DNA from 4 places in the Rahnella sp. PCH160 genome. Region 1 is predicted to be linked to each of the others. Evidence: predicted binding sites of a transcription regulator. Region 1 holds the regulator's gene; each other region holds the start of a gene.
The links. Region 1 encodes CRP, which controls carbon source genes, mostly activating them, when cyclic AMP is high. Its sites were predicted from a motif close to ATGTGANNNNNNTCACAT; they were not measured.
Positions count from the first base shown of each region.

Region 2: a site for CRP is predicted at 1,927-1,944, ahead of udp (uridine phosphorylase). Genes of this name have one in related genera too.
Region 3: a site for CRP is predicted at 1,460-1,477, ahead of ACM5QY_RS04690 (PTS sugar transporter subunit IIC). Genes of this name have one in related genera too.
Region 4: a site for CRP is predicted at 1,497-1,514, ahead of cytR (DNA-binding transcriptional regulator CytR). Genes of this name have one in related genera too.

Region 1 covers NZ_JBLOGT010000001.1:624,253-627,740, reverse strand. The annotation lists gene ACM5QY_RS02980 (YccS/YhfK family putative transporter) at 1-2,024, opposite strand, end outside; gene crp (cAMP-activated global transcriptional regulator CRP) at 2,086-2,718, opposite strand; gene ACM5QY_RS02970 (OsmC family protein) at 3,081-3,488, shown strand.
Region 2 covers NZ_JBLOGT010000001.1:1,244,612-1,248,099, forward strand. The annotation lists gene katE (catalase HPII) at 1-1,785, shown strand, start outside; gene udp (uridine phosphorylase) at 2,075-2,836, shown strand; gene ACM5QY_RS05765 (DedA family protein) at 2,989-3,488, shown strand, end outside.
Region 3 covers NZ_JBLOGT010000001.1:1,026,500-1,029,987, forward strand. The annotation lists gene ACM5QY_RS04690 (PTS sugar transporter subunit IIC) at 35-1,360, opposite strand; gene recG (ATP-dependent DNA helicase RecG) at 1,593-3,488, opposite strand, start outside.
Region 4 covers NZ_JBLOGT010000001.1:1,089,340-1,092,827, reverse strand. The annotation lists gene priA (primosomal protein N') at 1-1,392, shown strand, start outside; gene cytR (DNA-binding transcriptional regulator CytR) at 1,583-2,611, shown strand; gene ftsN (cell division protein FtsN) at 2,692-3,488, shown strand, end outside.

The DNA of each region.
Region 1 (3,488 bases):
AGTGACGAAATGGTATGCATCACACTCAGATGCGAAATCACCCTGCGCAGGTGCCGCTCCATTTCGGTCAGCGGCATGTCCGGGTGCAGTTCCGGCGCATTAAACAGGCTGTTCTCGCTGCCGGGGCCGTCGTACAGCAGCCGTTGCTGACAGCTTTGCAGCGCAATTTCGCAGGTTTGCAAATACTCCGTTGCCAGCTTTTCCGGCAGCATGTAATGCTCGCGGGCGAGAATGGTCATCGCGTTGATGTGCTCAACGACAAACTGACTGTGCGTGACCCACAAACGCATATCCGCCAGATAATGCGAGTTAAAACCCGGTTCCTGCATCGCCTGGCTCAGCGAGGTGAACAGCTTGTTGTGCGCCTGATTCACCTGCATCCGGGTGTACGCGAGTTTCGACGCGTCAGGGTTTTCCTGCAGGATAAGCCGGATGGCGTCCTGATACGTTTCCAGCGCCTGATGGGCGTTCTGGCGCATCAGGCCACTTTGCCATTGCGGCCACAGCCAGATGGTGCCGCCGAAGGCCAGCGCACAGCCAATCAGCGTATCGATAAGTCGCGGCACCAGAAAATGGATGCCGTTCATCGCCAGCAGCTGCAACGTATACACGGCGGTGACCGTCATCCCGACCATCGCCAGCCCGTAGTTTTTGCGCAGCACCGTGTAGGAAATCAGCGTCACCACCAGCATACAAATCAGCGTGATGCCTTCCGGCATCTCCAGTTTCAGCAATCCGGCGGCAATCAGCAGACCGGCCAGCGTGCCGAGCGCACGGTGCTGGATACGCACACGGGTGGCGTTATAACCGTTCTGGCTGACCAGCATGATGGTCAGCAAAATCCAGTAGGGTTTCGGCAGATTGAAGAAGAGGCCCAGGCTGCTGCCGATCGCCAGAATCAGCCCCAGACGCGCAGCGTTGCGCAGGGCTGAAGATTTAAAAGACAGATAACTTTTCAGTGCAGGCCAGAACGGCAGGCGCGGCTGGGAGTTCATCAGATCTCGGCGGTACAGCGGGCGCTGCGTCCGCAGCAGTCGGGCGATGCGGCTGAAATGGTAATAACAAAAGCGGCCAACCGGATTGTCCGGATTTTGTGCCGCGATTTTTTCCAGCGCCGCCAGTTCATTCGCCATCGTGAAACGTTCGGAAAACCGGTGATAAAGAATATCGTCCGCAATCACGCGCAGCCGGGCGGAAATCACCTGCGCATTCCGGCGGATCACCGCTTCGGCGTGGCTTTCTTCCACCAGTTTTTGCACTTCTTCCGGCTGATGCAGGCTCACCGTGATGTGTTCCTGCAAATCGAGCGCGACCTGAAAACGCTGGAACAGCCGCTTGTGGTGATGATTATGCCCGTGCTGCGGGAGCATGTGCAGTTGCTGATACAGCAACGCAATCAGATCAATAACCTGCTGCTGACGTTTGAGCAGCGGCGGAAGGGCAGTTTCCGGGTCGGTATGCTGCGTCAGCAGGCTGTATTTGGCCTCGAAATAATCCGCGAGCTGTAAATACAGCTGACTGAGCGTTTCTCGCATTGGCTGTTCTTCGGAAATACGGAACCACGCCCAGTTAAACAGCCCGTACCAGGCGGTGCCGGCGGCAAACAGCGCGGGTGCCTGCCACATCGGCCTCACGCCGACCATGCTCAGTGTGAAGATGGTGGCCACCAGCGCGCCGGGCAATAAACGCGCATGCAGCGGGCTGATTTCACCGGTAACGCCGAGCAGTAAGGCCAGCGTTAACATAATGAGCGGCAGGGGAATGTGCCAGTTTTCGAGCATCACCTGCAAAAGAATACTGCTGACGGCAAACAGCGAACCGCCGACCATCAGGCGTTTAAAGAAGCGTTTGTGCGGGGTATCGAGACCGGCAACGTTGCAGCAGGCCGGACACAGGGAAAACAGCAGGCCCATTTGCAGATTGCCAAACAGCCAGCAAATACCGACAGGCAGGCACAACACCAGCGTCTGGCGCAGCGCGTAGTTAACTTCGGGATGATAGAACAGTCTTCGCCATAGCGTCATGGGTAAAGCTTAGCCCATAAAAAAGGCGCGACAGTAAGCTGTCGCGCCAATTTCTGAGGGATTAACGTGTGCCGTAAACGACAATCGTTTTACCGTGTGCGGAGATCAGGCTCTGATCTTCCAGCATTTTGAGAATACGTCCGACTGTTTCACGTGAACAACCGACGATTTGGCCGATTTCCTGACGGGTGATCTTGATTTGCATCCCGTCCGGATGGGTCATTGCATCAGGCTGTTTAGCCAGATTCAGCAAAGTTTGCGCGATACGGCCTGTTACGTCGAGGAAGGCAAGGTTGCCGACTTTCTCTGACGTCACTTGCAGACGGTTTGCCATCTGCGCGGAAAGACGCATCAGAATATCCGGGTTTACCTGAATCAGCTGGCGGAATTTTTTATAAGAAATTTCAGCCACTTCGCAGGCAGTTTTAGCACGAACCCAGGCACTGCGTTCCTGCCCTTCTTCGAAGAGTCCCAGCTCGCCGATGAAGTCACCTTGGTTAAGGTATGACAGTATCATTTCTTTGCCTTCTTCATCTTTAATCAGGACGGCAACCGACCCTTTCACGATGTAGTACAGCGTTTCGGCTTTTTCACCCTGGTGAATCAGCGTACTTTTAGAAGGATACTTATGTATATGACAGTGAGACAGGAACCATTCGAGAGTCGGGTCTGTTTGTGGCTTGCCGAGAACCATTAGCTATTATCCTCTGTTATTATCGCTGCCCAAAATCACAGGGCTCAGAGTTCCCTGTACGGCACTTACTTTATAAAGCGCCCTTTCAGCATATAACTCCCCAGAAATGCTGCAAGCGGATGTCGGAGTGAAACAGCCTGATTATTGCTGTTAACACCGTGGGTTCTGTTCTTAAACCGCAAAAACCGTCACCGCAATTTACTGGAAAGTATGTTTCGGCTTTGTTTGTAACACAGGATTGCAATGCTGTCTTCTGTTGTCTCGCTTCAGCATGATGGCGATCGGGTTACGTTGCCAGATTTTGGGTGAAAGGGTAGTCTGAGGGGAAAATTTGACGAATTTATCCACCGGGAGAAGAGTACATGCACGCACGCGTAAAATGGGTAGAAGGGCTGACATTTTTGGGGGAGTCAGCGTCGGGCCATCAGATCACAATGGACGGCAATGCGGGCGATAAAGCGCCGAGCCCGATGGAGATGTTGCTGATGTCGGCGGGCGGTTGCAGCGCGATTGACGTGGTTTCTATTTTGCAAAAAGGCCGCAATGACGTCCGTGACTGCGAAGTGAAACTGACCTCTCAGCGCCGCGAAGAAGCACCGCGTCTGTTCACGCACATCAATCTGCATTTCATCGTCACCGGCAAAGACCTGACGGATAAAATTGTCGATCGCGCCGTCAGCCTGTCTGCGGAAAAATACTGCTCCGTTTCCCTGATGCTGGGCAAAGCCGCGACGATCACCCACAGTTTTGAAGTGGTGAACGCCGAATAA
Region 2 (3,488 bases), 620 kb from region 1:
CCAGTCTTTGTCCGTTTCTCCACGGTGCAAGGCTCAAAGGGTTCGGCAGATACGGTGCGTGATATTCGCGGCTGGGCCACCAAGTTTTATACCGATGAAGGGATTTATGATCTTGTCGGCAATAACACGCCGGTCTTCTTCATTCAGGATGCCCATAAGTTCCCTGATTTTGTACATGCGGTAAAACCCGAGCCGCACAACGAAATCCCGCAAGGTGCCAGTGCGCATGATTCCTTCTGGGACTACGTTTCGCTCCAGCCCGAAACGTTGCATAACGTTTTCTGGGCGATGTCTGACCGGGGGATCCCGCGCAGTTACCGCACGATGGAAGGTTTCGGGATCCACACTTTCCGTTTTGTGAATGCTAAAGGAAAAGCGACGTTTGTCCGTTTTCACTGGAAACCGCTGGCGGGCAAGGCTTCTCTGTTGTGGGATGAGGCGCAGAAACTGGCAGGGAAAGATGCTGATTTCCACCGGCGTGATTTGTGGGAAGCCATCGAAGCCGGCGATTATCCTGAGTATGAGCTGGGCGTTCAGCTGATCCCGGAAGAAGACGAATTCAAGTTTGATTTCGATTTGCTCGACCCGACCAAGCTGATCCCTGAAAAACTGGTGCCAGTCGAGCTTGTCGGGAAAATGGTGCTCAACCGTAATCCGGACAACTATTTCGCGGAAACCGAGCAGGTTGCTTTCCATCCGGGACACGTTGTGCCCGGCATTGATTTTACGAATGATCCGCTGTTGCAGGGGCGTCTGTTCTCTTACACCGATACACAAATCAGCCGTCTGGGCGGGCCGAATTTTCATGAGATCCCGATTAACCGGCCAACCTGTCCGTACCATAATTTTCAGCGCGACGGGATGCACCGGCAGGATGTGGATACCAATCCGGCCAACTATGAACCGAATTCCATCAACAATAACTGGCCGCGAGAAACGCCACCGGCAGCGTCCGGAGGCGGATTTGAAAGTTATCCTGAGCGCATTGATGCCGAAAAAATCCGTCAGCGAAGTGAGTCATTCGCAGAATACTATGCGCATCCTCGCCTGTTCTGGCTGAGCCAGACGCCGGTGGAACAGGACCATATCGCCGGGGCGTTCTCGTTTGAATTATCCAAAGTGGTGCGGCCGTATATTCGCGAACGCGTGGTGGATTTGCTGGCGCACGTTGACCAGACTCTGGCGGCTATCGTCGCGAAGAATCTGGGCATCACACTTTCGGCGCAGACGAGAAAGATTAAGCCTCCGAAACCGGTAAATGGTCTGGAAGCTGACCCTTCACTGAGTCTCTATGCCAGCGGGAAAGGGACGGTCAAAGGGCGTCAGGTGGCGGTGCTGCTGGGTGAAGGCGTTAACGCGGCCGATGTGCTGGAAACCTTGCAGGCGCTTCAGGCTGCGGGCGTTCATCCCAAACTTCTGGCCAGCCATCTGGGAAATGTCATTGCCGATGATGGTTCGACATTGCCGGTAGACGCCACGTTTGCCGGTTCGCCGTCCATTACCGTGGACGCCGTTATTGTGCCTCACGGCCACATTGATGCTTTGCTGATGAACGGTGATTCCCGTCATTACGTGCTTGAAGCCTATAAGCATCTAAAAGTCATCGGGCTGAGCGGGGATGCCCGTCGCTTCAAACCGTTGCTTGGACTGACAGATGACGTACCGGAGGACGGTATTATCGAAGGCGAAAAGGCGGAAGGGAAATTGCTGAAAGAGTTCCTGAAAGAAATGGCGAAACACCGTGTCTGGTCACGCAGCGCGGCAGCCGGAGCAGTTCCGGCCTGAGTTAAATTTTAATCAGCCTTACCGGCAGGCGGCGTCGTTCATCAGTGATACGGCAACGCCTGCCTTTATTTCCCCGTTCGGGAAAACACGTCATTCTGCGAAACATCACTCTGTTTAAAATTTCGGCGTAATGCATTTAATTTGTGACATGAATCACAAATTAAATGTATGCGTGATTCTTGTTGTTACATCATAGTGACTGCCGTCACGAAATAACGTCACAATGTTCAGTACAGTTGCCGGGTGTTCCTCCTGCCAATAAATGACCTTACATACAGAGGAGTTTGTTATGTCTCAGCCTGAAGTTTTCCACCTTGGCCTGGCCAAAAAAGATTTAAATGGTGCCACGCTGGCGATTGTTCCCGGCGACCCGGAGCGCGTGGAGAAAATTGCCAAACTGATGGAGAACCCGGTGCGTCTGGCTTCTCATCGCGAATTTACCTCATGGCGTGCTGAGCTTGACGGCAAATCTGTGATTGTTTGTTCAACCGGTATTGGCGGCCCGTCAACATCCATCGCGGTGGAAGAACTGGCACAACTGGGTATCCGGACGTTCCTGCGCGTGGGTACTACTGGTGCTATTCAGCCACACATCAATGTGGGCGATGTTCTGGTCACGACTGCTGCTGTTCGCCTTGATGGCGCGAGCCTGCACTTTGCACCGATGGAATTCCCGGCTGTCGCCGATTTCGCCTGCACCACGGCGCTGGTCGCGGCGGCAGAATCTGTTGGCGCTGCAACGCACATCGGCGTAACCGCGTCTTCTGACACCTTCTATCCGGGCCAGGAACGTTACGATACCTTCTCCGGCCGCGTTGTTCGTCGCTTCAAAGAATCGATGAAAGAATGGCAGGAAATGGGCGTGATGAACTATGAAATGGAATCCGCCACACTGCTGACCATGTGTGCAAGCCAGGGCCTCCGTGCAGGTATGGTTGCCGGTGTTATCGTAAACCGCACGCAGCAGGAAATTCCTGACGCGGAAACGATGAAAAAGACCGAAAGCCACGCGGTGAAAATCGTTGTAGAAGCCGCCCGTCGCCTGATCTAAAAAATACTAAAACAAATACATCACATCTGTGGGCTGCCTCTGGCGGCCCATTTTTTTGCCCCGATAATCAGATCTGTTAAGGTCGTGTTAGTAGAGTGTCTGGAATAATTTATCAATCCGAGCTTTTAACCGCTGACAAAAGGAACTGCTTTTTGACTGTTCACGACCTGCTTGATTACACAACGGCCTTTATTCGCGCGCATCAGGTATGGGCTGCGCCTATCGTTTTCTTCCTCGCCTTTGGCGAATCTCTGGCGTTCTTATCACTGCTGCTGCCGGCAACTTTTATTTTGTTAGGGCTCGGCGCGCTGATTGGTGAGACCGGCATTCCGTTCTGGCCAATATGGGCAGCGGCGGCGGCGGGTGCATTCTTCGGCGACTGGCTTTCTTACTGGGTCGGCGCGCATTATCAGGATCGCGTCGGGAGTTTCTGGCCGTTCTCCCGCCATCCGCAGATGCTGGTTCGCGGACATGCATTCTTCGAAAAATGGGGCATGCCGGGCGCATTTATCGGGCGCTTCTTTGGCCCGCTACGTGCCGTGGTGCCGCTGGTGGCGGGTATCTGCGGTATGCCGCAAAAATATTTCCAGATTGCCAACGTGACCTCCGCACTGATCTGGGCATTCGGCATTCTTGCGCCCGGTGCTTTTGG
Region 3 (3,488 bases), 400 kb from region 1:
CCTGTTTTTATGCTTTTGCTTCTTCACTTATCGCTTACTGAGTCGCCTCTGCTTTTTCCGTAAACACGGCTTCCGCTTCAGCCGCTTTTTCCTGCGTCAGTAACTGCTTCTCGTAAACCTTGAAGAACGGATAGTAAATCACCATCGAAAGCAGCATCAGCATGATCACCAGAATCGAGACTTTGAAATCCCAGCCCATTGCCCATGCAGCCCCAATCGGCGCCGGAGACGTCCAGGGAACCAGTGAAATCATATGCGGAAGAAGGTCTGTCGATACGGCGCAGTAGGCGATCACGGCGTTAACCATCGGCGCGAGAAGGAAGGGGATGAAAAACACCGGATTCATCACAATCGGCGTGCCAAAAATCACCGGCTCATTAATGTTAAAGCAGCTCGGCACCAGGCTGAGTTTTCCCATGGTGCGCAGATGCGCTGATTTGCTGCGGCAAAAGAGCAAGACCAGCCCGATGGTGGCACCGGATCCGCCGATTACGATCAGGAAGTTCCAGAATGCTTCGGTCATGATGTGTGTCATCGGCAAACCGGCGGCGAGATCGGTCTGGTTCAGCCCCAGATTGGTCAGCCAGAAAGCCTGCAACATCCCCGAAACGATAGCCGAACCGTGGATACCGGCAAACCACAGCAAATGGCAAATCAGCACGGCTAAAAGGACGGCGGGGAGGGAGTCCGCTGCGGAAATCAGTGGTTCGAACAGCGCCATAATGGCCTGCGGCAATAGCATGTCGAAGCCCGACTGCACCAGTAAACTCAACGGGAACAGCGTAATGACGACGGCAATAATCGGGATCAGCAGATCGAATGAATGCTTAATGTTGGAAGGAACCTGTTCGGGAAGCCGGATGCCAATATTGTATTTTTTCAGCAGCCGCGTCAGTTCTGTCACATAGATAGCTACCAGAATAGCGGTGAAAATCCCCACGCCTCCCAGCGCAGCCGTCGACATTTTTTCATCAATTTGCGGCGCAGCCACCAGCAGAAACGACATCAGCGACAACATCGCGGTCATAAACGGGTCAAGCTTGTAGCTTCGAGCCAGATTGTAGGCGATGGCTGCCGCAATATAAATCGACATAATCCCCATCGTCATATTAAACGGCGTAAGAATTTGTACTTCATATTTTGCCGACAGTTCCAGCCAGCTTCGCGCGAATCCCCATGAGGATTCAGGAGAGAATGGCGGATGGACGAAAACCAGCAAAAATGAGCCAACAATCATAAATGGCATTGCTGAAATAAACCCGTCACGCACCGCCATCACATGGCGCTGAGAAGACAATCTCGCCGCAAACGGACTGATTTTCTGTTCTATAAAATCAAAGAGGGATTGGCTGATACTCATGATGATAATGGCCTTATGGTGAAAGGATCTGACAGGCTTACCTTAATTATCATCAGTGTAGTGGCGGGGTATGAAACCGGTTACCGATTTTGCCCCAGTCTGTGAAGGTCATCAAATAACCAGAGGTCTTAATGGTTTGAGGCGGAAATGGGCATGCGTGGGGAAAATACATCGAAGCCAAAACATCATTTTCAATAATGTTTTGGCATACCAGGAAAGCAAGAGGGGGAAATCAGGCGTTGGTGTAACGCACTCTTTCCGGCAGCCATCGCTCAATCAGCGCTTTGGCATGATCGGGAAACTGCTGCTGGAGATAACGGGCTATACGCTGTACATCGGGGATCATGGCCTGATCACGCAGCAGGTCTGCGACTTTAAATTCGGCGCTGCCGGTCTGGCGCGTGCCCAGTAATTCGCCCGGCCCGCGGATTTCTAAATCCTGCTGAGCAATGACAAAACCATCGTTGCTGTCGCGTAAAACCTGCAAGCGCTTCTGCGCTGTTTTGCTCATCGGCGTTTTGTACAACAACACGCAGTGAGAAGCGACGGCACCACGGCCGACGCGGCCACGCAACTGGTGTAACTGCGCCAGCCCGAGACGTTCCGGGTTTTCGATGATCATCAGGCTGGCATTGGGCACGTCGACGCCCACTTCGATGACGGTTGTCGCCACCAGAAGCTGTACTTCGCCCTGTTTGAACGCCTGCATGACGGCCAGTTTTTCCTGCGCTTTCATCCGGCCATGAACCAGACCGATATTCAGCGCAGGCAGCGCTTCTTTCAGCCCTTCCCAGGTGGCTTCTGCTGCCTGAGCTTCCAGCATTTCAGATTCTTCAATCAGCGTACAAACCCAGTAAGCCTGACGATTTTCCTGCTCGCAGGCGCTTTTCACCCGGCTGATAATATCGTTTCGGCGCGTATCGGGAATCGCAACGGTCGTCACCGGCGTTCTGCCCGGCGGAAGTTCGTCGATAACCGAGGTATCCAGATCGGCGTAAGCGGTCATTGCCAGCGTCCGGGGGATGGGTGTTGCGGTCATGATCAACTGATGCGGATGGAAGCCCTGTTGCAGACCTTTTTCCCACAATGCCAGCCGCTGATGCACACCGAAGCGGTGCTGTTCATCAATGATGACAAGAGATAACGAGGAGAACAGAACCTGTTCCTGAAATATCGCGTGAGTCCCGACAACCATGGAAACCTGGCCGCTGGCAATCGCGTCCTGTTGTGCCTGTCTGGCTTTACCTTTCTGTTTGCCCGCCAGCCATCCGACCTGAATACCCAGAGGCTCGAACCACTGACGGAAATTATTGGCGTGTTGTTCGGCAAGTAATTCTGTGGGTGCCATCAGACCGACTTGCTGACCCTGCGCAATCGCACAAAGCGCGGCAAGTGCCGCCACCAGCGTTTTGCCTGAACCCACGTCGCCCTGAACCAGCCGCATCATCGGATAGTTTTTTGCTAAATCCTGTTCGATTTCAGCTACCACCCGCTGCTGTGCGCCGGTCGGGCTGAACGGCAAAGAGGCCAGGAACTGATTTTTCAAACGATCGTCATGATGCAGCGGCATGGCTTTATAGCTTTGCGTACCGGCGCGGACGGCCAGCATACTCAGATTGTGCGCCAGCAACTCTTCCATAATCAGACGTCGCTGCGCCGGATGATGCCCTTTTTCCAGGTCAGCCAGCTGAATGTCAGGCGGTGGCCTGTGCAGCAAATGCAGCGCTTTGGGAAGCGGGATTAACGAACGGCTCAGTTCTTCCGGTAATAGTTCAGCGATGGGCACGGTATCGAGCAATTCCAGCGCCTGATCGGTCAGTTTACGCAGTGTGGCCTGACGGATACCTTCGGTTGTCGGATAAACCGGCGTCAGCGATTCTTGCAAAACAACTTCGCTGTTTTCACCCTGAACGCGGTATTCCGGATGAATAATTTCAGCGCCGTGCGTACCGCGTTTGATTTCGCCATAAGCCGTCACGCGTCGGCCAGCAGCCAGACTGTTTTTCATTGCGGCGTTGAAATTGAAAAAGCGCAATGTCAGTAATCCCGTGCCATCACTAATCTGGCAGGTGAGCATTCTGCGACGCCCAAAGCTGATATCACTCCGCAGCACCTCGCCTTCTACAGT
Region 4 (3,488 bases), 470 kb from region 1:
AGCGCACCGGTGGATGTCTTGCATTCCGGCCTTAATGACAGCGAGCGCCTTTCCGTCTGGCTGCGTGCGCGTAATGGCGAAGCCGGAATTGTGATCGGCACGCGCTCGTCGCTGTTCACGCCGTTTGCGCGTCTGGGCGTCATCATTATCGATGAAGAACACGACAGCTCTTATAAGCAGCAGGAAGGCTGGCGTTATCACGCGCGGGATCTCGCGGTATATCGCGCCCACGCGGAAAACATTCCCATTATTATGGGGTCGGCAACGCCTGCGCTGGAAACGCTGCACAACGTGGAACTGGGCAAATATCGCCTGCTGAAGCTGACCAAACGTGCCGGGAACGCCAAACTTGCGCGGCAGAATTTGCTGGATTTAAAAGGCTTACAGCTAAAAGTCGGGCTTTCTCAGCCGCTGATACAGCGCATGCAGGAACACCTTAAGGCCGACAATCAGGTCATGCTGTTCCTTAACCGACGCGGCTATGCACCTGCCCTGCTGTGCCATGAATGCGGTTGGATTGCCGAATGCCAGCGCTGCGATCACTATTACACGCTGCATCAGAATCAGCGCCAGTTACGCTGCCACCATTGCGACAGCCAGCGTGCTGTGCCGAATCAGTGCCCGCAGTGCGGATCGACGCAACTGGTGTCGGTCGGTGTCGGCACTGAGCAACTGGAAAACGAACTGGCACCGCTGTTCCCTGATACGCCGATCACCCGCATCGACCGCGACACAACCAGCCGCAAAGGCTCGCTTGAGCAGCATCTGAATGAAGTGCATCGCGGCGGCGCACGTATTCTTATCGGCACGCAAATGCTGGCCAAAGGCCATCACTTCCCGGATGTCACGCTGGTCTCGCTGCTGGACGTTGACGGTGCGCTGTTCTCGGCAGATTTCCGTTCAGCAGAACGTTTTGCCCAGCTTTATACCCAGGTTTCAGGCCGTGCCGGTCGTGCCGGAAAACAGGGGGAAGTGGTTTTACAAACGCATCATCCTGAACACCCGCTGTTGCAGGTTCTGTTGCATAAAGGCTACGACGAATTTGCAAAACAAACGCTTGCTGAGCGCAAGAGCGTCTTTTTGCCGCCTTACACCAGCCACATTATGATCCGCTCTGAAGACCACGATAATCAGCAGTCGGCGCTGTTCTTGCAGCAACTGCGAAATCTGCTGGAATCCAGCCCGCTGAAAGATGATTCGTTGTGGATTTTGGGGCCGGTACCTGCACTGGCAGCCAAGCGCAACGGGCGTTTCCGCTGGCAACTGTTATTACAGCATCCTTCACGCCGCGTTTTGCAGCATCTGATCAAGAGTTCTCAGCCGCTGATTGCCAGCCTGCCGCAGGCTAAAAAGGTGAAATGGACGCTGGATGTCGATCCAATCGATAGCTAATCCGCATGAATAGTCAGGATTTCTGCGTGATGGATCGAAAAAAGCATCTGCGTCACACTTTTAATGCAAATTAGGTAACAAATCCTACTCACATTCTGTTTAGAATGTGATGAGCTACACATCACGGGTAGCCAGGTGAGGAATGTTGATGTTGTTGTGTCAGTTTGATGCTGTTGCAAGGAGAGATGCGTTGGAGCACAAGAAAGAATTACCCGCCGCAACAATGAAAGATGTGGCAGAACAGGCAGGCGTTTCAACAGCAACGGTATCCCGCGCGTTAATGAATCCGGAAAAAGTCTCCGCCTCTACCCGTCAGAAGGTCGACCAGGCAGTGATGGCCGTAGGGTATTCTCCACATGCCTTGTCCCGAAACCTGAAACGTAACGAATCGCGAACCATTCTGGTGATCGTCCCGGACATCTGCGATCCGTTTTTTGCCGATCTGATCAAAGGGATCGAACGCACCGCCGCCGAAAGTGGTTATCTGGTGCTGATTGGCGATTGCGCCCAGCAAAACCAGCAGGAAAAAACCTTCATCAATCTGATCATCACCAAACAGATTGATGGGATGTTGCTGCTCGGTTCCGATTTACCTTTCGACGCCAGCAAAGAAGAACAACGGAATCTGCCGCCGATGGTGATGGCCAATGAATTTGCGCCAGAACTGGAACTGCCGACCGTCCACATTGATAACCTGACTGCCGCGTTTGAAGCGGTACATTATCTGCTGAATCTGGGCCATCAGCGCATTGCCTGTATCGAAGGGCCGAAACATATGCCGCTGTGCCAGTACCGCTCACAAGGTTATATTCAGGCGCTGCGCCGCAATGGGATCAGCGTTGAAAATGCCTTAACCGCTCAGGGCGATTTTAGCTACGAATCCGGCGCGCAGGCAGTCATTGCGCTGATGTCGCTGCCTTCCCCGCCCACGGCTATCTTCTGTCATAACGATATTATGGCTATCGGCGCGATGTTCCAGGCGAAGAAAATGGGCCTGCGCATTCCGCAGGACTTGTCGGTGGTCGGCTTCGATGACATCAAAGCCAGCCAGTTTACTGACCCTCCGCTGACCACCGTCGCCCAGCCAAGATTCCAGCTGGGTCGTCAGGCTATGTTATTATTACTGGAGCAGTTACAGGGAAATCCGGTACAAAACGGTTCGCTTCTGCTTGATAGTGAGCTGGTGGTGCGCGAAAGCACGGCCGCCCCGAAAACATGATTCAGTTTTTGGTTTGTTATATATGCAGGGTTAAGTAACATGACGCACTTCTTCATTCATCACGACACAGCGAAACGATAGTGGCACAAAGAGACTATGTAAGCCGTGGGCGCTCAGGAGCGCGGCGGAAAAGTACCAGCCGGAGTAAAAAACGCAGTTCCACAACGATCTCCAAAACCATGGTGGTGTTAGCCGTTGCGGTACTGGTGGTGTTTGTCGGTGGCCTCTATTTTATTGCGCACAATAAACATGAAGAAGCGGCGGTACTGCCGGCGCATGCTGTTCGTCCGGGTAACGGATTACCGCCTAAGCCTGAAGAGCGCTGGCGTTACATCAAGGAGCTGGAAAACCGTCAGATGGGCGTCACCACGCCGACTGAACCGACGGCCGGTGGTCAGGTTGAATCTAAAACGCAACTGACGCCGGAACAGCGACAACTTCTCGAACAGATGCAGGCCGATATGCGCCAGACGCCGACACAGCTGTCTGAAGTGCCGTATAACGACCCGAGTCAGGTCGCAACGCACCCGGCTCAGACACAGCGTCAGGTTCAGCAACAGCAACAGCAGCCGACTTATGCCCAGCAACAGCCGGTGCAGACGCCACCACGTCAGGTTCAGCAGCCAACGTATACGCCACAAACGCAGCCCGTTCGTGCTCCGCAAGCACAGGTACAAACGCAACCTGTTCAGCCAAAACCGAAGCCACAGGTCAAAGAGCCGGTAAAAGAAGTACCGAAAGAAGCGCCGAAAGAACAACCGAAAGCACAGCAACCGGCCGCCATCACACAGGCTGTGCCAGAGAAACCGAAAGAGCAGGAAAAAACCCAGCGCTTTATGGTGCAGTGCGGTTCATTCAAAGGCTCCGAGCAGGCGGA